Regions from separate parts of the Lentzea roselyniae genome, predicted to be linked through region 1. Evidence: riboswitches for the same ligand, from Rfam matches in the RefSeq annotation. Region 1 holds a riboswitch; each other region holds the start of a gene.
What was found. Region 1 has a riboswitch for cobalamin ahead of ABFX45_RS05480 (ribonucleoside-diphosphate reductase subunit alpha). Riboswitches for the same ligand answer to the same signal wherever they lie in the genome.
Positions count from the first base shown of each region.

Region 2: it holds a riboswitch for cobalamin, as region 1 does, so the genes downstream of both, cobN (cobaltochelatase subunit CobN) here and ABFX45_RS05480 (ribonucleoside-diphosphate reductase subunit alpha) in region 1, are expected to answer to the same signal.
Region 3: it holds a riboswitch for cobalamin, as region 1 does, so the genes downstream of both, ABFX45_RS17360 (FecCD family ABC transporter permease) here and ABFX45_RS05480 (ribonucleoside-diphosphate reductase subunit alpha) in region 1, are expected to answer to the same signal.

Region 1 covers NZ_BAABBE010000003.1:31,821-37,697, forward strand. Annotated here, with positions in the region: gene ABFX45_RS05475 (ribonucleotide-diphosphate reductase subunit beta) at 1-265, opposite strand, end outside; gene ABFX45_RS05480 (ribonucleoside-diphosphate reductase subunit alpha) at 265-2,604, opposite strand; cobalamin riboswitch at 2,733-2,943, opposite strand; gene ABFX45_RS05485 (hypothetical protein) at 3,008-3,175, shown strand; gene ABFX45_RS05490 (LysE/ArgO family amino acid transporter) at 3,141-3,689, opposite strand; gene ABFX45_RS05495 (LysR family transcriptional regulator ArgP) at 3,789-4,646, shown strand; gene ABFX45_RS05500 (glycoside hydrolase family 16 protein) at 4,664-5,380, shown strand; gene ABFX45_RS05505 (SDR family oxidoreductase) at 5,359-5,877, shown strand, end outside.
Region 2 covers NZ_BAABBE010000024.1:27,290-33,166, reverse strand. Annotated here, with positions in the region: gene ABFX45_RS33345 (helix-turn-helix transcriptional regulator) at 31-678, shown strand; gene cobN (cobaltochelatase subunit CobN) at 682-4,245, opposite strand; adenosylcobalamin (AdoCbl) riboswitch at 4,254-4,395, opposite strand; gene ABFX45_RS33335 (hypothetical protein) at 4,422-5,468, shown strand; gene ABFX45_RS33330 (precorrin-8X methylmutase) at 5,465-5,877, shown strand, end outside.
Region 3 covers NZ_BAABBE010000008.1:311,813-317,689, reverse strand. Annotated here, with positions in the region: gene ABFX45_RS17385 (YciI family protein) at 1-361, opposite strand, end outside; gene ABFX45_RS17380 (SseB family protein) at 560-943, shown strand; gene ABFX45_RS17375 (hypothetical protein) at 940-1,455, shown strand; gene ABFX45_RS17370 (putative T7SS-secreted protein) at 1,452-2,858, shown strand; gene ABFX45_RS17365 (hypothetical protein) at 3,034-3,540, shown strand; cobalamin riboswitch at 3,533-3,655, shown strand; gene ABFX45_RS17360 (FecCD family ABC transporter permease) at 3,695-4,717, shown strand; gene ABFX45_RS17355 (ABC transporter ATP-binding protein) at 4,717-5,457, shown strand; gene ABFX45_RS17350 (ABC transporter substrate-binding protein) at 5,454-5,877, shown strand, end outside.

The DNA.
Region 1 (5,877 bases):
TCGTGGCGAAGAAGCCGAGGTTCCGCTTGATCATGCGGCGTTCCTCGTCGGTCAGGCCGCCCGATGAAGACGCTGTCTTCCAGAGCGCGATGTCCGCCTGCATGGACACCTCGGTCGGCATCCAGTGGTTGTTGCAGCCGTTGAGATACTTCTCCCACGCCCAGTGGTACTTGAGCGGCAGCAGCTGGTTGACGTCGGCGCGACAGTTGATCATCGCCTTGTCGTCCACGCTCACACGCGCCGCGCCCGCTTCGATGTTGCTCATTACTGGCAAGCCTCACAGTCAGGTTCGGTGACGGAGCAAGCGACGGGGGAGACGGCGTTGAGCTTGCCGTCGGTGCCCTGCAGCGTGGACTTCTCCACGTGCGTGGCGCTCTGGGTGCGCAGGTAGTACGTGGTCTTGAGACCGCGCACCCACGCCAGCTGGTACAGCTCGTCGAGCTTGCGGCCACTGGGCTGGCCGAGGTACAGGTTCAGCGACTGCGCCTGGTCGATCCACTTCTGCCGGCGCGCGCCCGCCTCGATCAGCCACGAGCTGTCGACCTCGAACGCGGTGGCGTACAACGCCTTGAGGTACGGCGGCACGCGGTCGATCGCGCCGAGGCTGCCGTCGTGCAGCTTGAGGTCCGCGACCATCTGCTCGTCCCAGAGCTTGCGCTGCTTGAGCGCGCGCACCAGGTCGGGGTTGATCACGGTGAAGTCGCCGGACATGTTCGACTTCACGTACAGGTTGCGGTACAGCGGTTCGATCGACTGGTTCACGCCGGTGATGTTCGCGATGGTCGCGGTCGGCGCGATGGCCATGACGTTGGAGTTCCGCATGCCCTTGCGGGCCTTCTCCCGGATCCTGCCCCAGTCCATCGTGGACTCGCGATCGACGTCGAGCTCGTCTTCGCCGCGGTTCCGCGCGAGGATGCCGATCGAGTCGATGGGCAGGATCCCCTGGCTCCACAGCGATCCCTCGAACGACCGGTACGCGCCGCGTTCGGCCACGAGGTCGGCGGACGCCTCGATCGCGTAGTAGCTGATCTCCTCCATGCTGCGGTCCGCGAACTCGACGGCCTCCTCGCTCGCCATCGGGGTGCCGAGCGTGAACAGCGCGTCCTGGAAACCCATCAGGCCCAGGCCGACCGGGCGGTGCTTGAGGTTCGAGTTCCGCGCCTCGGGGATCGTGTAGTAGTTGACGTCGATCACGTTGTCGAGCATCCGCACCGCCGTGCGCACGGTCTTCTCGAGCCGCGCGTGGTCGATGCCCTGCTCGGTGACGTGCCGCGCGAGGTTGACCGAGCCCAGGTTGCAGACCGCGACCTCGTCGACCGAGGTGTTGAGGGTGATCTCGGTGCAGAGGTTGCTGGAGTGCACGACACCGCTGTGCTGCTGCGGCGAACGCAGGTTGCACGGGTCCTTGAACGTGATCCACGGGTGGCCCGTCTCGAACAGCATGGTCAGCATGCGCCGCCACAGGTCCACGGCCTGCACGCGGCGGAACACCCTGATCTCGCCGCGGTCGGCCTTCTCCTCGTACGCACGGTACTTCCGCGCGAAGTCGTCACCGAACGCGTCGTGCAGATCCGGCACCTCGTCGGGCGAGAACAGGGTCCACGGGCCGTTCGCGCGGACCCGGCGCAGGAACTCGTCCGGCACCCAGTTCGCGGTGTTCATGTCGTGTGTGCGGCGGCGTTCGTCGCCGGTGTTCTTGCGCAGGTCGAGGAACTCCTCGACGTCGATGTGCCAGGTCTCCAGGTACGCGCAGACCGCGCCCTTGCGTTTGCCGCCCTGATTCACGGCTACGGCGGTGTCGTTCGCGATCTTCAGGAACGGCACCACGCCCTGCGACTTGCCGTTGGTACCCCTGATGTGCGCGCCGATGCCGCGCACCGGGGTCCAGTCGTTGCCGAGACCACCGGCGAACTTGCTGAGCAGCGCGTTGTTCCTGATGCCGTGGAAGATGCCCGCAAGATCATCGTCCACAGTGGTCAGGAAGCACGACGACAGCTGCGGGCGGGTGGTGCCCGAGTTGAACAGGGTCGGGGTCGAGCACATGAAGTCGAACGACGACAGCAGCTCGTAGAACTCGACGGCGCGGGCGTCGCGGTCGTCCTCGTCGAGGGCGAGGCCCATGGCGACGCGCATGAAGAACGCCTGCGGCAGCTCGTAGCGGCGGCCGTCGTGGTGCAGGAAGTAGCGGTCGTACAACGTCTGCATGCCCAGGAACTGGAAGTTCAGGTCACGCGACGCGTCGAGTGCGGCACCCAGGCGGGCCACGTCGTAGTCCGCGAGGCGCGGGTCCAGCTGGCCCAGCTCGATGCCGTGGCGGACGAACTCGGTGAAGTACGACGGGTAGCGCTCGGTCATCTCGGCGTGGGACAGGGGTGTGCCGCACGCCTCGGCGCGCAGCCTGTCCAGCAGCAACCGGGCGCTGACGTACGAGTAGTCCGGGTCGTGCTCGACCATCGTGCGGGCGGCCATGATCGGCGCCAGGGCGAGCTCGGCGTCGGTGATGCCGGCGTAGAGGTTCCGCTTGGTCTCGGTCAGAACCGCCTCTGCCGACGCGTTGGGCAGGTCGGCACATGCTTCGTTGACGACCCCAGACAGGTGATCCATAGCCGTTGGGCGGTCGGGCACGCTCTCTCCTCGCGAGCTCGGCCCGAGGAAACGCACGCGCACGCCAGTGACGAGACCACTGGTGCACACAGCCGCCCTCCCTCGGGGCACCGTGTCGTGCGCGCAGGCTTGCGCGCACACCAGTGGCAGGTCTTCGGACTCGTGGGCGCACCTCTCGCTCCTACCGGCCGTCGCTTCCCAGGTCTCGCGACCCAGTGCTTCGTTGACGGCTTTCGTTCCCACTCACCGCTGCGGGGCAGTCCTGGACTCGCACCAGGTTCCCTCTTGCCTCACCGGCCCGTTGCTCCGGGCCGGTGAACCACCAGCGCGGCAGATACTACATGTGGTGGTGGGCTCTGGATCACCACCCAACATGGGCGTGTCGTGGGTTAGGGTGATCAACGTGGGTGAAGTTCGGCCGAAGATCATCGCAGGTGCTCTCGTCAGCGCGGGGCTGGCTTCGGCGTCCCTCGCGGCCGGTGCCGCGGCGCCCGTGACGAGCGGCGTGCTGGCGGTGTCGGCGGTCCTGGTGATGATCACGACCCGGCGATCAGGGTCACGCCGAGACTGATCATCACGGCCGCGATCACGCCGTCCAGCACCCGCCACGCGCGGGGCTTCGCGAACAGCGGGCTGAGCAGCCGGGCGCCGAACCCGAGCGCGACGAACCACGTGACGCTCGCGGTCACCGCGCCGACCCCGAAGAGCCACCGGCCGGCCGCGATCGAACCGAGCAGCAGCACGGTGTCCAGGTAGACGTGCGGGTTGAGCCACGTGAGGGCGAGCGCGGTGAGGACGGGGCGGCCGCTCCGGGCCGGCTCCACGGTCAGTGCGGACGGGTTGAACGCGCGACGGGCGGCCAGAAACCCGTAGCCCAGCAGGAAGAGGCCGCCCACGATCGCGGCGACGGTGATCGCCTGCGGCCACTTGCTGACGATGGCTCCGAAGCCGGCGACGCCGACCGCGACCAGGATCGCGTCCGAGACGGCGCACACCGCGACGACCTTCGCCACGGCGTGGCGGCGAAGTCCTTGGCGCAGCACGAAAGCGTTCTGCGCGCCGATGGCGACGATCAGGGTCAGCATGGTGCCGAAGCCGAGCAGCAGGTCAGTCACACCATCGACGGTATTGACGGCGTCTTGATGAGACCAGCTAAAGATTCTTACGTACCATTAGCAGCTGTGATGGATCTGGACCTGGTGCGCACGCTGCTCGCGGTCGTCGACGCGGGCACGTTCGACGCCGCCGCGGCGATGCTGCACGTCACGCCTTCCGCTGTGTCGCAACGGATCAAAGCCCTGGAGCAGCGAACGGGCCGGGTGCTGCTGGTGCGGGCGCGGCCGGTGCGGCTGACGCCGTCGGGGGAGGTGCTGGTCCGGTACGGTCGGCAACTGCTCGCGCTGGACCAGGATCTTGACGCCGCCCTCGGGTCGGACGCCGTGGTCCGGGTGCCGATCGCGGTCAACGCCGACTCGCTCGCCACGTGGTTCCTTCCCGCGCTGCAACGGGTTCCCTCGTCGCTCAAGATCTCGTTCGACCTCCACCGCGAGGACCAGGACCACACGACGGCTCTGCTGCGACAGGGCGTGGTGATGGCCGCGGTGACGTCCTCGCGTGAGCCGGTCGCGGGCTGTTCCGTGCGGAAGCTGGGCAGCATCCGTTACGCGGCAATGGCGTCGCAGTCCTTTATAGACACGTACGCCGACGGTCCCGTGAAGTCGTGGCTGCCGGACGCGCCGGTGGTGGTGTTCGACCGCAACGACGACCTGCAGGACAGGTTCGTGCGCACGCTGACCCGTGGCCGGGGCGCCGCGGAACACCGCCACTACGTGCCGTCGTCGGAGGTGTACGTGCGGGCGATCGTGGCCGGGCTCGGGTGGGGCATGGTGCCGCCGCAGCAGCTGCAGGAGGGCCTGGTCGACCTCGCGCCGGGCCGGACCGTCGACATCCCGCTGTACTGGCAGCAGTGGAAGCTGGACTCGCCGGCGCTGACCGCCGTGGCCGACGCGGTGGCCGCAGAAGCGGCTGTCGCGCTGCGGTAGGAGTTACCCTCGGTGACATGACCGGACGAGAGCTCGAGTTCGAGGACCGGTTCACCACGCTGGACCGGTGGTACCCGCACTATCTGCCGCACTGGAGTTCCAGGTCGGCCACCGCCGCCCGCTACCGCAACGACAACGGCCTGGTCCTGCGCATCGACGCCGACCAGGAGCCGTGGTGCCCCGAGTTCGACGGCGACACCAGGGTCTCGGGCCTGCAGACCGCGCTCACCGAGGGACAGTCCCGGTTCCGCCCCGACCTCCAGGTGCGGGAGAAGCAGCAGGACCTGCGGCTCTACACCCCGACGTACGGCCGGTTCGAGATCCGCTGCAAGGCGATCGACGACCCCAGCTGCATGGTCGCGCTGTGGATGATCGGACTGGAGGACGTGCCGGAGCGGTCGGCCGAGATCTGCATCGCGGAGATCTTCGGCAAGCACGTCTACCCGGCGAACACCGGCGTCGGGATGGGGCTGCACCCGTTCGGCGACCCGAGGATCACCGACGAGTTCGAGGTCGTGGACGTGCCGATCGACGGGCGCGAGTTCCACGTCTACGGCGCGGACTGGCAGCCGGGCCGCGTCGACTTCTTCGTGGACGGCGACCTGGTCAACACGGTGCACCAGGCGCCGGACTACCCGATGCAGTTCCAGCTCGCCGTCTTCGAGTTCGGGCCGGAGCGGACCGGGCGCTATCCGAAGGAGTTCGAGGTCGAGTGGTTCAGGGCGTACCGGTGAACCTCACCGGCAAGGTCGCCGTCGTCTACGGCGCCGGCACGATCGGCGGCGCGATCGCCGGGGCGTTCGCCGAGGCGGGTGCCGAAGTGCACCTCGCCGCGCGCACCGAGGCGGCGCTCAAGGCCAAGGCGGAAGAGCTCGGCGTCGGGTACGCCGTGGTCGACGCGCTGGACGAGCAGAGCGTCGACCGGCACGCGGCCGCGTTCGAGCGGATCGACATCTCGGTCAACGTCATCTCCGACAACGACGTGCAGGGCACACCGATCCACGAGATGAGCGTCGACGACTACCTCAGCCCGGTCGTCACCAACGTCCGCTCGAAGTTCCTCACCGCCCGCGCCGCCGCCCGGCACATGGTCAGGCAGGGCAGCGGCGTCATCCTGTTCTTCGGCGGCACAAGTGACGGCTCGGTGCACCGCCGCTGGCAGCTCGGCGGCCTGGTCACGGCGTTCGACGCGGTCCAGGCGATGTGCCGCCAGCTCGCCGAGGAGCTCGGG
Region 2 (5,877 bases), on a different contig from region 1:
GATTTTCGTCAACCGAAGTAGGTTTTAGAGATGGCCGACCCCGTCGCCGCCGTCGCGGCCCTCGACGAGCCGAACCGGCGCAAGCTCTACGACTTCGTGGTGCGCCAAACCGCGCCCATCAGCAAGGACGAGGCGTCCGAGGCCATCGGTCTGCCGCGCACGACGGCCGGGTTCCACCTCGACAAGCTGGTCGAGATGGGGCTGCTGGACGTGGTCCACGAGCGGCGCTCCGGACGCACCGGGCCCGGCGCCGGACGGCCGGCGAAGCTGTACCGGCGGTCGGACGAGCAGATCGAGGTGTCGTTGCCCGATCGGCGGTACGAGGCCGCGAGCCACCTGCTGACCGAGTCACTGCTCGAGGCGGAGAGCACCGGGGAGCCGCCGCGCGAGATCCTGAACCGGCGCGCGTACGAGTGGGGCGAGGACCTGGCGACGCAGGCGGATGGCGACGTCGTGCAGGTGCTGGAGGACCTCGGGTTCGAGCCCCAGGCCGAGGGGGACTCGGTCCTGCTGGGCAACTGCCCGTTCCACAGCCTCGCCCAGAAGCACACCCAGCTGGTGTGCGGGATGAACCTGTGCCTGGTCAGCGGGCTGCTGGACGGGATCGAGGCGAGCAGTCACACCGCTCACCTCGACCCGTCACCAGGACATTGCTGTGTTCGGCTGGATCAGGCCTGAGGATCAGGCGCCGTCTTCCAGGTCGCCCTCGGTCTCAAGGTAGGCGGACCTGAGTGCGTCGAGAGTCGCCGGCTCCGGGTGCTCCCACATCTTGCGCTCCGCCGCCTCCAGCAGCCGCTCGGCGATGCCGTGCAACGCCCACGGGTTCGAGGCCTGCAGGAACTTGCGGGTCTCCGGGTCGAGCACATAGGTCTCGGTCAGCTTCTCGTACATCCAGTCCGCGACGACACCGGTCGTGGCGTCGTACCCGAACAGGTACTCGACCGTCGCCTGCAGCTCGAACGCGCCCTTGTACCCGTGCTGCCGCATCGCCCCGACCCAGCGCGGGTTCACCACGCGGGCGCGGAAGATGCGTGAGGTCTCCTCGGTCAGGGTCCGCGTGCGCACCGCCTCCGGGCGCGTGCTGTCACCGACGTACGCCGCGGGTGCCTTGCCCGTCAGCGCCTTCACCATCGTGACCATGCCGCCGTGGTACTGGAAGTAGTCGTCCGAGTCGGCGATGTCGTGCTCGCGGGTGTCGATGTTCTTGGCCGCCACCGCGATCCGCCGGTATGCCGACTCCATGTCCTCGCGCGCGGCAACACCGTCGACGCCGCGTCCGTAGGCGTAGCCGCCCCACACCGCGTAGACCTCGGCGATGTCGGACGAGTCGCGCCAGTTGCGGCTGTCGATCAACGGCAGCACGCCCGCGCCGTACGCGCCCGGCTTGGAGCCGAAGATCCGCAGCGTAGCCCTGCGCTCGTCGCCGTGCTCCGCCAGGTCCGCGACCATGTGCGCCCGCACGAAGTTCCGGTCCGCCGGCTCGTCCAGTGACGCCACCAGCTGCACGGCATCGTCCAAAAGGGACACGACATGCGGGAAGGCGTCGCGGAAGAACCCGGAGATCCGGACCGTGACGTCGACGCGCGGCCTGTCCAGCTCCTCCAGCGGGATGACCTCGAGGCCCGTGACGCGGCGGGACTGGTCGTCCCACACCGGCCGCACGCCCAGCAGCGCGAACACCTCGGCGATGTCGTCGCCGGCCGTGCGCATCGCCGACGTGCCCCACACCGACAGGCCGACCGAGGGCGGCCACTCGCCGTCGTTCTCCTCGCGGTACCGGGCGAGCAGCGAGTCGGCCATCGCCTGACCGGTCTCCCACGCGAGGCGCGACGGGATGGCCTTCGGGTCGACCGAGTAGAAGTTGCGGCCGGTCGGCAGCACGTTCACCAGGCCGCGCAACGGAGAGCCCGACGGACCGGCCGGGATGTAGCCGCCGTCCAGCGCGTGCAGCACGTTCGTCATCTCGTCCGTGGTGCGCGCCAACCGGGGCACGACCTCGACGGCGGCGAACTCCAGGATCTTCTGCACGTCGGCCGACTCGTGCAGAGTCCGTGCCACGGAAGCGTCCCAGCCCGCGTCTTCCATGGCCTGGACGAGCGCGCGAGCCTGTTCCTCGACGGCGTCGACGTCTTCGCGGGTCGTCGTGGTGAGTCCGAGTGCTTCGCGCAGGCCCGGCAGCGCGGCGACCTGGCCGCCCCACATCTGACGTGCCTGCAGCATCGCGAGCACGAGGTTGACCCGCACCGAACCGGTCGGCGCCTCGCCGAGGACGTGCAGGCCGTCGCGGATCTGGACGTCCTTGACCTCGCACAGCCAGCCGTCGACGTGCAGCAGGAACTCGTCGAACTCCGCGTCGTGCGGCCGGTCGTCCAGGCCGAGGTCGTGGTCGAGCTTCGCGGCCTGGATCAGCGTCCAGATCTGCGCCCGGATCGCCGGCAGCTTGGCCGGGTCCATCGCGGAGATGTTGCCGTACTCGTCGAGCAGCTGCTCCAGCCGCGCGATGTCGCCGTAGCTGTCGGCGCGGGCCATCGGCGGTACGAGGTGGTCGACCAGCGTGGCGTGCGCGCGCCGCTTCGCCTGCGTGCCCTCACCGGGGTCGTTGACGAGGAACGGGTACACCAGCGGCAGATCGCCCAGCGCCGCGTCCGTGCCGCAGGACGCCGACATGCCGACGGTCTTGCCCGGCAACCACTCCAGGTTGCCGTGCTTGCCGACGTGCACCACGGCGTCCGCGCCGAACCTCGACTCGATCCACCGGTAGGCCGCGAGGTAGTGGTGCGACGGCGGCAGGTCCGGGTCGTGGTAGATCGCGATCGGGTTCTCACCGAACCCGCGGGGCGGCTGGACGATCACGACCACGTTGCCGGACTCCAGCGCCGCCAGCACGATCTCGCCGTCCTTGGACCGCGAGTGGTCGACGAACAGCGAGCCGGGCGCGTCGCCCCAGTGCTCCTGCATCGACTCGCGGAAGTCCTCGGGCAGCGTCTCGTAGAACTCCCGGTACTCCGCCGCGGCGATGCGCACGGGGTTGCTCTCGAACTGCTCCTGCGTGAGCCAGTCCGCGTCCTGCCCACCGGCGGCGATCAACGCGTGGATCAACGCGTCGCCGTCCTGCTCGTCGACGCCCGGCAGCTCGGTGCCGATGTCGTAGCCGTGCTCCCGCATGGCCTTCAGCAACCGTACGGTCGAGGCGGGCGTGTCGAGACCGACCGCGTTGCCGATCCTGGAGTGCTTGGTCGGGTACGCCGACAGCATCACCGCGATCTTGCGCTCACCGACCGGGACGTGCCGCAGCCGCGCGTGCCTGACCGCGATGCCGGCGACGCGCAGCGCCCGCTCGGGATCCGCCACGTAGACGGTGAGGCCGTCGGAGTCGATCTCCTTGAACGAGAACGGAACCGTGATGATCCGGCCGTCGAACTCCGGGATCGCCACCTGCGTCGCGGTGTCCAAAGGGGACAGTCCATCGTCGTTGGAGTCCCACGACTCGCGGCTCGACGTCAGGCACAACCCCTGCAGGATCGGCACGTCCAGCGCCGCCAGCGCCCCGACGTCCCACGCGTCGTCGTCCCCGCCTGCGCTCGCCTTGGCGGGGTTCGTGCCACCGGCCGCCAGCACCGTCACGATGAGCGCGTCGGCCTGCCCCAGCGTCTCCAGCAGCTCGGGCTCGGCGGTGCGCAGCGACGAGCAGTAGACCGGCAGCGGCTTCCCGCCCTTGGCCTCGATCGCGTCGCACAACGCGTGCACGAACGCCGTGTTCCCCGCGACGTGATGCGCCCGGTAGTAGAGCACCGCGACCGTCGGGCCGTCCTGCGCGGGCTCGCGCTCCAGCACACCCCACGTGGGCGTGGCGGCGGGCGCCGCGAACCCGTGCCCGGTCAGCAGGATCGTGTCCTCGAGGAACTTGTGCAGCTCGGTGAGGTTCACCGGCCCGCCGTGCGCCAGGTAGAGGTGGGCCTCGGCGCAGACACCGCCGGGCACCGTCGACAGCTCCATGAGCGCCGCGTCCGGCTGCTGCTCACCGCCGAGCACCACCACGGGCAGCCCGCAGGCCAGCAGCCAGTCGAGCCCCTCCTCCCACATCCTCCGCCCGCCGAGGATGCGCACCACGACCAGGTCGACGCCCTCGACGAGCGCGGGCAGGTCGTCGACGGTCAGTCGCGCGGGGTTGCCGAGCCGGTACTCGGCGCCACTCGCCCGGGCCGACAGCAGGTCGGTGTCGGAGGTCGACAGCAGCAGGATCACGCAGGCTCCATCCCTCGTGGGGTCCTCGCCCCAGGTTGCGGGTGACAGACGAAGCGGAGTTCCTGACTCCCAGCGGTTCGCTGGTCACAGTGGCGGGACCGCGCCGGATTCACACCGGCTTCCTCCTGCGCTTCGTCGTTCGGGCTCACCCTAACCGGCGGGTTACAGTCCGACCTATGCGTACTCACCCGGATGCCTGCCCAGGCGCCGTCGAGCTGCACCAGGCGGCTGACGGCGGCCTCGCGCGCATCCGGGTCCCCGGCGGCACCCTCACGGCAGCTCAGTGGGACGTCGTGCGGCTCGCCGCCCTGGAACTCGGCACCGGCTCGCTGGAGCTGACCTCGCGGGCGAACCTCCAGATCAGGGGCCTCGCGGACGGTCTGGAACTGGGTGCGCGGCTGCGTGCGGCAGGCCTGCTGCCTTCGGACACGCACGAGCGCATCCGCAACATCATCGCGGCGCCGCTGGAGGCCAACCAGGCCCTGGTCGACGCGCTGGACGCGGCCCTGTGCGCGGACCCCGCGCTGGCCTCGCTACCCGGGCGTTTCCTGGTGACGGTTGGCGCGTCGGTCAGCGGCCTCGGCGGCGACTTCGGGCTGGTCGACGACGTGTTGCTGCTCGCAGGGACCGACACGGGTGTGCGTGTTCAGGACCCCGTGGACGCTCTCGTGACCGCCGCCCGTCTCTTCCAGGAGATGCGCGGGGCCGCCTGGCGCCTGTCCGAAGTGGACGGCGGTGTGCGGAAGATCACCGAACACTTCGGTGCCACCGGCGGATCGCGGATCACTCCGGCTGTGACGCCTGTCGCACCTTCGCCGACCACACCGGGTGTGCCGCTGGGACGGCTGGATGCGCATCTCCTCGCGGGTGTGCCGGTGCGGTTGACGCCGTGGCGCAGCCTCGTCGTGCCGGCGGGTACCGACACGTCCGGCCTGATCACCGACCCGGCCTCCCCTTGGCACGGCGTGAGCGCCTGCACCGGCCGCCCCGGCTGCGCGAAGTCACTCAGCGACGTACGGGCCGACGCGCGCGCTTGGGTAGACGCGGCCCACCACACACACGCTCCGGCCGGGGTTCCCCCAATTTCAACTCTAGTGAGCAGGTCTGACATTTCTCGTGGCCAACCGGTCCACTGGTCGGGTTGCTCACGCCGGTGTGGCCGCCCCACCGGCGATGTGATCGAGTTCGTCGCGACCGGCGACGGCTACGAGGAGACCAGGTGACGGAGTACATCAAGGAAGGCGCGGAGATCTACCGCCGCTCCTTCGCGACCATTCGCGCGGAGGCGGACCTCGCCGGCTTCCCGCAGGACGTCGCGCGGGTCGTCGTGCGGATGATCCACTCGTGCGGCATGACCGACCTGACGCACGACATCGCCTTCTCCCCCAACGTCGTGCGGCACGCCCACGCCGCGTTGCTCGACGGCGCGCCCATCCTCTGCGACGCCAACATGGTCGCGGCCGGGGTGACCCGCCGCCGGCTGCCCGCGGACAACGAGGTCCTGTGCTACCTGCAGGACCCGCGCACGCCCGAGCTGGCCAAGCGCATCGGCAACACCCGCAGCGCGGCAGCGCTGGAACTGCTGGCGGACCGCTTCCAGGACGCGGTGATCGCGATCGGCAACGCGCCGAC
Region 3 (5,877 bases), on a different contig from region 1:
GGGGGAACTCGTCGATCGTGGGGACTCGGCGGATCTCGGTCTTGAAGCCGGGACCGGTGATCGGCGCGCGCCTGGCCCACTCGATCGCCTCCTCCTTGGAAGCGACGTTGATGATGTAGAAGCCGTTGAACAGCTCCTTGGTCTCGCCGTACGGGCCGTCCGTCACGACCGGCGGCTCGCTGGAGAAGTCGACGACCACGCCCTCTGAGGCATCGGCCAGGCCCTCCGCGGAGAGCAGGACGCCGGCGCGGATCATCTCGTCGTTGAAGCGGCCGACCGTCTCCAGCATCTTGTCGAAGTCGACGTCGCCCAGGTTCGCGAAGGCCTCGTCGGTCGCGCGCCAGATCAGCATGAACTTCATGGTGTGTCTCCCTGTTCCGCGGTGTTGCGGTGCCTGACATCCCGAGGTCGAACGGGTCTGCCGCCGGATCGACACGACCCCGGATCTTTTTCCCGAAGTGACGCGGACCTCAGTTGATCGACTGCTCAGGCACGGACAGTGAGCCGCCGGTAACGTACGGCGCTGCCGATCTGGGGGGATTGGTGGAACGGGAGAGGCATGCACGACGAAAACGAGGCGGTGGCGCACGCGCGGCGCTACCGCGAGGGTGGGGGAAACCCGGAGGCGTTCCTGCGGGCCTTCCGGGAGAGCACGGTCTACCTGCAGCGGATCGACCCGCTGTCCCTGCCGGTCGTCTCCATCGAGGGACTGAACTGGCTCGCCGCGTTCTCGAGCCCCGAGCGGTTGCAGGAGCACCTCGCGGCCAGGGGCGAGAGCACCGAGGCCCACTACCTGGCGGTCACGGGCGAACGGTTGCTCGACCACTACCTGCCCGCGTTGCCGAGGAACACCGGTGTCGTGTTCGACAACGGGGCCGAGCACATGATGAGCCTGCCGCCGGTGCGCGGCATCGTCGCCGACGAGCTGGCGGTGGACGCGTGACCGGGTTCGGCGTCGACCTCGGCGCGATGGGTCAGGCGATCAAGGGCGTCAACGACACGGTCGCGGCGTTGAAGGAGTTCGCGCCCGACGGCGGCCACCTGATGGCCAGCACCACCAGCCTCGGGTTCCTCTGCCCCAGCCAGGACGAGTGCGGTGACGAGGTGCTCGCCGAGGCGCTGGAGGAGTTCTTCGACCGCTGGAAGTGGGGAGTGCGGCACCTCGTCGAGGAAGGCACCGAGATGGTCTCGGCGCTCAGCGACACGCGCAGCGTGTACGAGCAGGCCGAGGACAAGCTCAAGCAGGGTTTCCAGCTGCTGCTCGGCGACCCCGGCTCACAGGTGGACCCGACCAGGCAGTCCTGGGAGGAGCTCGGCAAGCCGTACACGCAGTTGACCTCGATGGAGAAGGAGTGGGACAAGGCCGCGAAGGGCCTCGAGAACTCGTGGGACTCGGCGGTCGAGGACGTCACCGGTGAGGAGACGTCGTTCAAGAAGGCCGGTGATCGCGCGTGAGCTGGTTCGGGCGCAGTGAGCTCGGCGACACCGACGACCCGAAGGAGCTCGTCCCCGGCGACGTCGCGACTCTCGACGAGACCGCGAGCGGGCTGCGCAAGCTCGGCACCGCCTGTCAGGAGGCGTACGGCGGTCTGTCCAAACTGGACGTCGGCCACTGGACGGGTGCGGCGGCGGAGAAGTTCCAGCAGTACTTCGCCAAGGAGACGCCGAAGTGGCGGGACGCCGCCGAGGCGTTCGGGCCCGTCGTGGAGGCGCTGACGACCTACAAAGGCGCGGTCGAGCGCGCGCAACGCGAAGCCGCGGAGGCGATCCGTCTCCACAACGAGGCGAAGAAGGTCACCAAGGACGCCGAGCGCCAGTACGACGCTGCGGCGTCGCAGTTCGAGAAGGCGTTCATGGCCGCACAGGTCAGCGGTGACTCGGCGCCCGCACCGCTCGCCCCGTTCAACGATCCCGGCAAGGCCCAGCGGGAGGCCGCCGAGCGGATGCTCGCCGACGCGCGCAACGCCCTGCGCAGTGCGGCCGCTGAGGCGGCCGCCGTCGTCACCAGGGCGAAGGACAAGGCTCCCGAGGAACCGGGGTTCCTCTCCAAGCTCGGTGCCTCGATCGAGGACAGCATCGAGAAGACCGTGGACCAGGTCGTGTCGGTGCACTCCGGTATGGGCCAGGCCGTGCTCGGCCTGGTCAAGGTGGCGCGGGTGATGAACCCGCTCGACCCCTACAACGTGGCCCACCCCGGCGACTACGCGGCCCACCTGATGCAGCAGGCCGCGGGCATGGTCCACATGGCCACGCATCCGACCGAGGCCGTCAAGGGCATCCTCAACGTCGAACAGTGGAAGAAGGACCCGTTCGCGGCGTTCGGTCAGCTGGTCGGCGACGTCGGTCTCGGCATCGCGACCGGCGGCGCCGGGCTGGCCGGCACGGCGGAGAAGGCGGTGCTGCGAGAGACAGCCGAGATGTCCGCGCGCGAAGCGGCCGAGCAGATGGGCACGCAGGTCGGCAAGCACGTCGACGACGGGCTCCCGCCGTGGCACCGGGCGGACTACGAGCCGCCGTCGCACACACCGGACTACAACAACCCGCACCCCGACGAGCCGTTCGGTCCGCAGCGCACCGATCCGGACGATCCCGTGCCGCACGACCGCGAGCCAGAGCCGCAGCGGGAGCCGGACCCTCCCGCGGAGGAACCGAAACGCGAGCCGGACGAGCAGCCCAGGGTCAGGGAACCGGAGCAGTTGCCGGAACCCTCCAAGAGCCAGTACTTCCGGCTGCAGGACCTGGTCCGGGAGATCGACTCCAGGCTGCCCGATCTCCCACCGGGGGAGAAGTCCGCGCAGCAGGAGCTGATGAACAGTTATCGGCAGCAGATGCGCGACATCATGGCCAAGCACAGCTGACGTCACGGCGACCAACAGGAGTTCTGCCCCAATGCACCCCCAACAGCCGCCGATGCGTCCCCAGCACCCGATGCGTCCGCAGCGCCAGATGCCACCGCCGCCGCAACCGCCACGCGCGATGAGGCCACCCGTTCCGCCGCCACCACCCCGGCCGGTGCCTCCGCGGCAGCAGCCGGTGGAGGAGCTTCCGGAGTGGACCAAGGACGGTGAGTTCCCGGCGATCTCGCGCGACGTCCCGCTCCACGGCAAGGATCCGGAGTCGGGCAGGGAACAGGTCTGGGTGGGCCGCGTCGTGTGGCAGGCGGTCACCGCGAAAGAGATCAAGATGGCTCTCTACGGCCCCTTCGGCCGCAAGATGTCCACCGGTGACTCCGTGTTCAGCGCCCTGCTCTCGATCCGCAACGAGCTGGAGGACCTGGAGCAGTACAACCCGCCGTGGAAGGTGCTGGTCAAGGGATCCAGGCGGGATGTGTGGCACGTCGGCCACAAGGTCTCCGTCTTCCCCGGCGATCGCGCCGAGATCCTCGTCCCAGGCGAGAAGGCGACCGAGTCCGTCGACGTGCTCGCGATGCTGGAACCGCACGACACCCCGAAGTTCGGCCTCGTCGAGCACCAGATGGCGAACTGCATGGAGTACTTCCGCCGCTTCGAGCCGGGCTTCGGTGCGGAAGGCGCCTTGTAGCTCGGGTTAGAGTACGAGCGTCGTGCACGGGGGAAGTCCGGTCGAAGTCCGGCGCTGACCCGCAACGGTAGGCCCCACCAGGGGCGAGCCCGAACACCCGCACACGGCTGCAGAGGAACTCCGACTCCTGCCGTGGACTGCGGGAAGGGAACATGTGATCGGGAAGATCAGCGCGCTCGTCGGCGTGCTCGCCGTCAGCATCGTCGCGGGTGTGGCGCTCGGCCCCGTCTCCGTACCGTTCGACGTCACCCTCGAACTGCTGTGGGCGGCGCTGACCGGCGGCACGGTCCCCGCCGACCTCGCCGGGCAGTACCACATCGTCTGGGACATCCGGCTGCCTCGTGTGCTGCTGGCCGCGGTGGTCGGCGCCGGCCTCAGCACGGTCGGCGTCGCGATCCAGGCCATGGTCCGCAACGCGCTCGCCGACCCGTACGTGCTCGGCATCTCGTCCGGAGCCAGCGTCGGCGCGACGGCGGTGGCGACGCTTGGCGTGCTCTCCGGTCTCGGTGTCTACGCGCTCTCGGCCGGAGCGTTCCTGACGGGGCTCGGTGCCACGGCGCTGGTGTACATCACCGCGCGGTCGAGCCGGGGGCTCACGCCGTTGCGGCTGGTGCTGACCGGAACCGCGCTCGCGTACGGCTTCTCGGCCGTCGCCATGCTGCTGGTGTTCCAGGCGCCGCGCGGTGAGGCGGCGCGGGCGGCCATGTTCTGGTTGCTCGGCAGCCTCGGCGGGGCCAACTGGCAGTCTCTGCCGGTCGCCACGGCCGTGACCGCGGCCGGGATCGTCTACCTGACGACCAGGGCGCGGCAGCTCAACGCGCTGGCGATGGGCGACGAGACCGCGACCACGCTCGGCATCGAGGTCAACCGGTTCCGCACGCACCTGTTCGTCGTCACCGCGGCCATCACCGGCGTGCTGGTGGCCGTCAGCGGCGCGGTCGGCTTCGTCGGCCTGATGCTGCCGCACCTCACCCGCATGGTCGTGGGCGCCGATCACCGCAAGGTGCTGGCCCTCGCGCCACTCGCCGGCGCGAGCTTCCTGGTGTGGGTGGACGTGGCCGCACGCATGCTCGCGGCGCCGGAGGAACTGCCGCTCGGCGTCATCACCGCCGCCCTCGGTGTGCCGTGTTTCATCTTCCTGATGCGCCGCAGGGCGTACGTGTTCGGAGGGCGCTGATGCGCGTCGAGCTCACCGGTGTCACCGTCCAGAACATCATCGAGGACATCTCGCTGCACGCCTCGAACGAGGTCGTCGGCATCGTCGGGCCGAACGGCAGCGGCAAGTCCACGACGCTGCGTTGCGTCTACCGCGCCCTGAAACCGCACGCCGGCATCGTCCTGCTCGACGGCGAGAGCGTCCACAAGCGACAGAAGATCGCCCGCGACCTCGCCGCGCTCACCCAGGAGTCACAGGTCGAGTTCGACTTCACGGTGGCCGAGGTGGTGGAGATGGGCCGTCTGCCGCACGACCGCGATCCGGAGGCGGACCGCCGCATCGTCGCCGACGCACTGGCCACAGTGGACGTCTCGCATCTGGCGGGCCGGGGTTTCCTCAGCCTCTCCGGCGGTGAACGCCAGCGCGTGCTCATCGCGCGTGCCGTCGCACAGGAGCCACGCGTGCTCGTGCTGGACGAGCCGACCAACCACCTCGACATCCGGCACCAGCTCGACGTCCTCGCACTCGCACGCGGCCTCGGCGTCACGGTTCTCACCGTCCTGCACGACCTGAACCTCGCCGCGTCCTACTGCGACCGTCTGTACGTGCTCGAAGAAGGCCGCGTCGTCGCGCACGGCACGCCCGAGGAGGTCCTCGTGCCCGAACTGATCGCCAAGGTTTTCCACGTCACGGCACACGTCGTCCGACACCCCACCACGGGAGTTCCCCAGCTCCTGTTCGACCAGGAGGTCATCCCTTGAGAACCGCCCTCGCCACAGCCGCCCTGCTGCTCGTCTCCGGCTGCGGTGCCACGGTCGCGCAGGACGCCTCGAAGTCGGACCCGGTGACCATCACGAACTGCGGCCAGCAGGTCACGTTCGACAAGGTGCCGTCCAAAGTGGTCACCAACGACACCGGCATCACCGAGCTGATGTTCGCGCTGGGGCTGAAGGACCGCATGGCCGGCTACGTCGTGGACGGCAACAACAGGGTGGACCTGCAGACCTCGCCGTGGAAGGCCGACTTCGACAGCACGCGCAAGCTCGCCGACAAGATCTCCAAGGAGGTCGTGCAGGGCGCCAACGCCGACCTCGTCTTCGCGGGCTGGAGCTACGGCTTCAGCGAGAGCACCGGCTTCACCCCGGACGCCCTGAAGCAGCTCGGGATCCCGAGCTACCTGC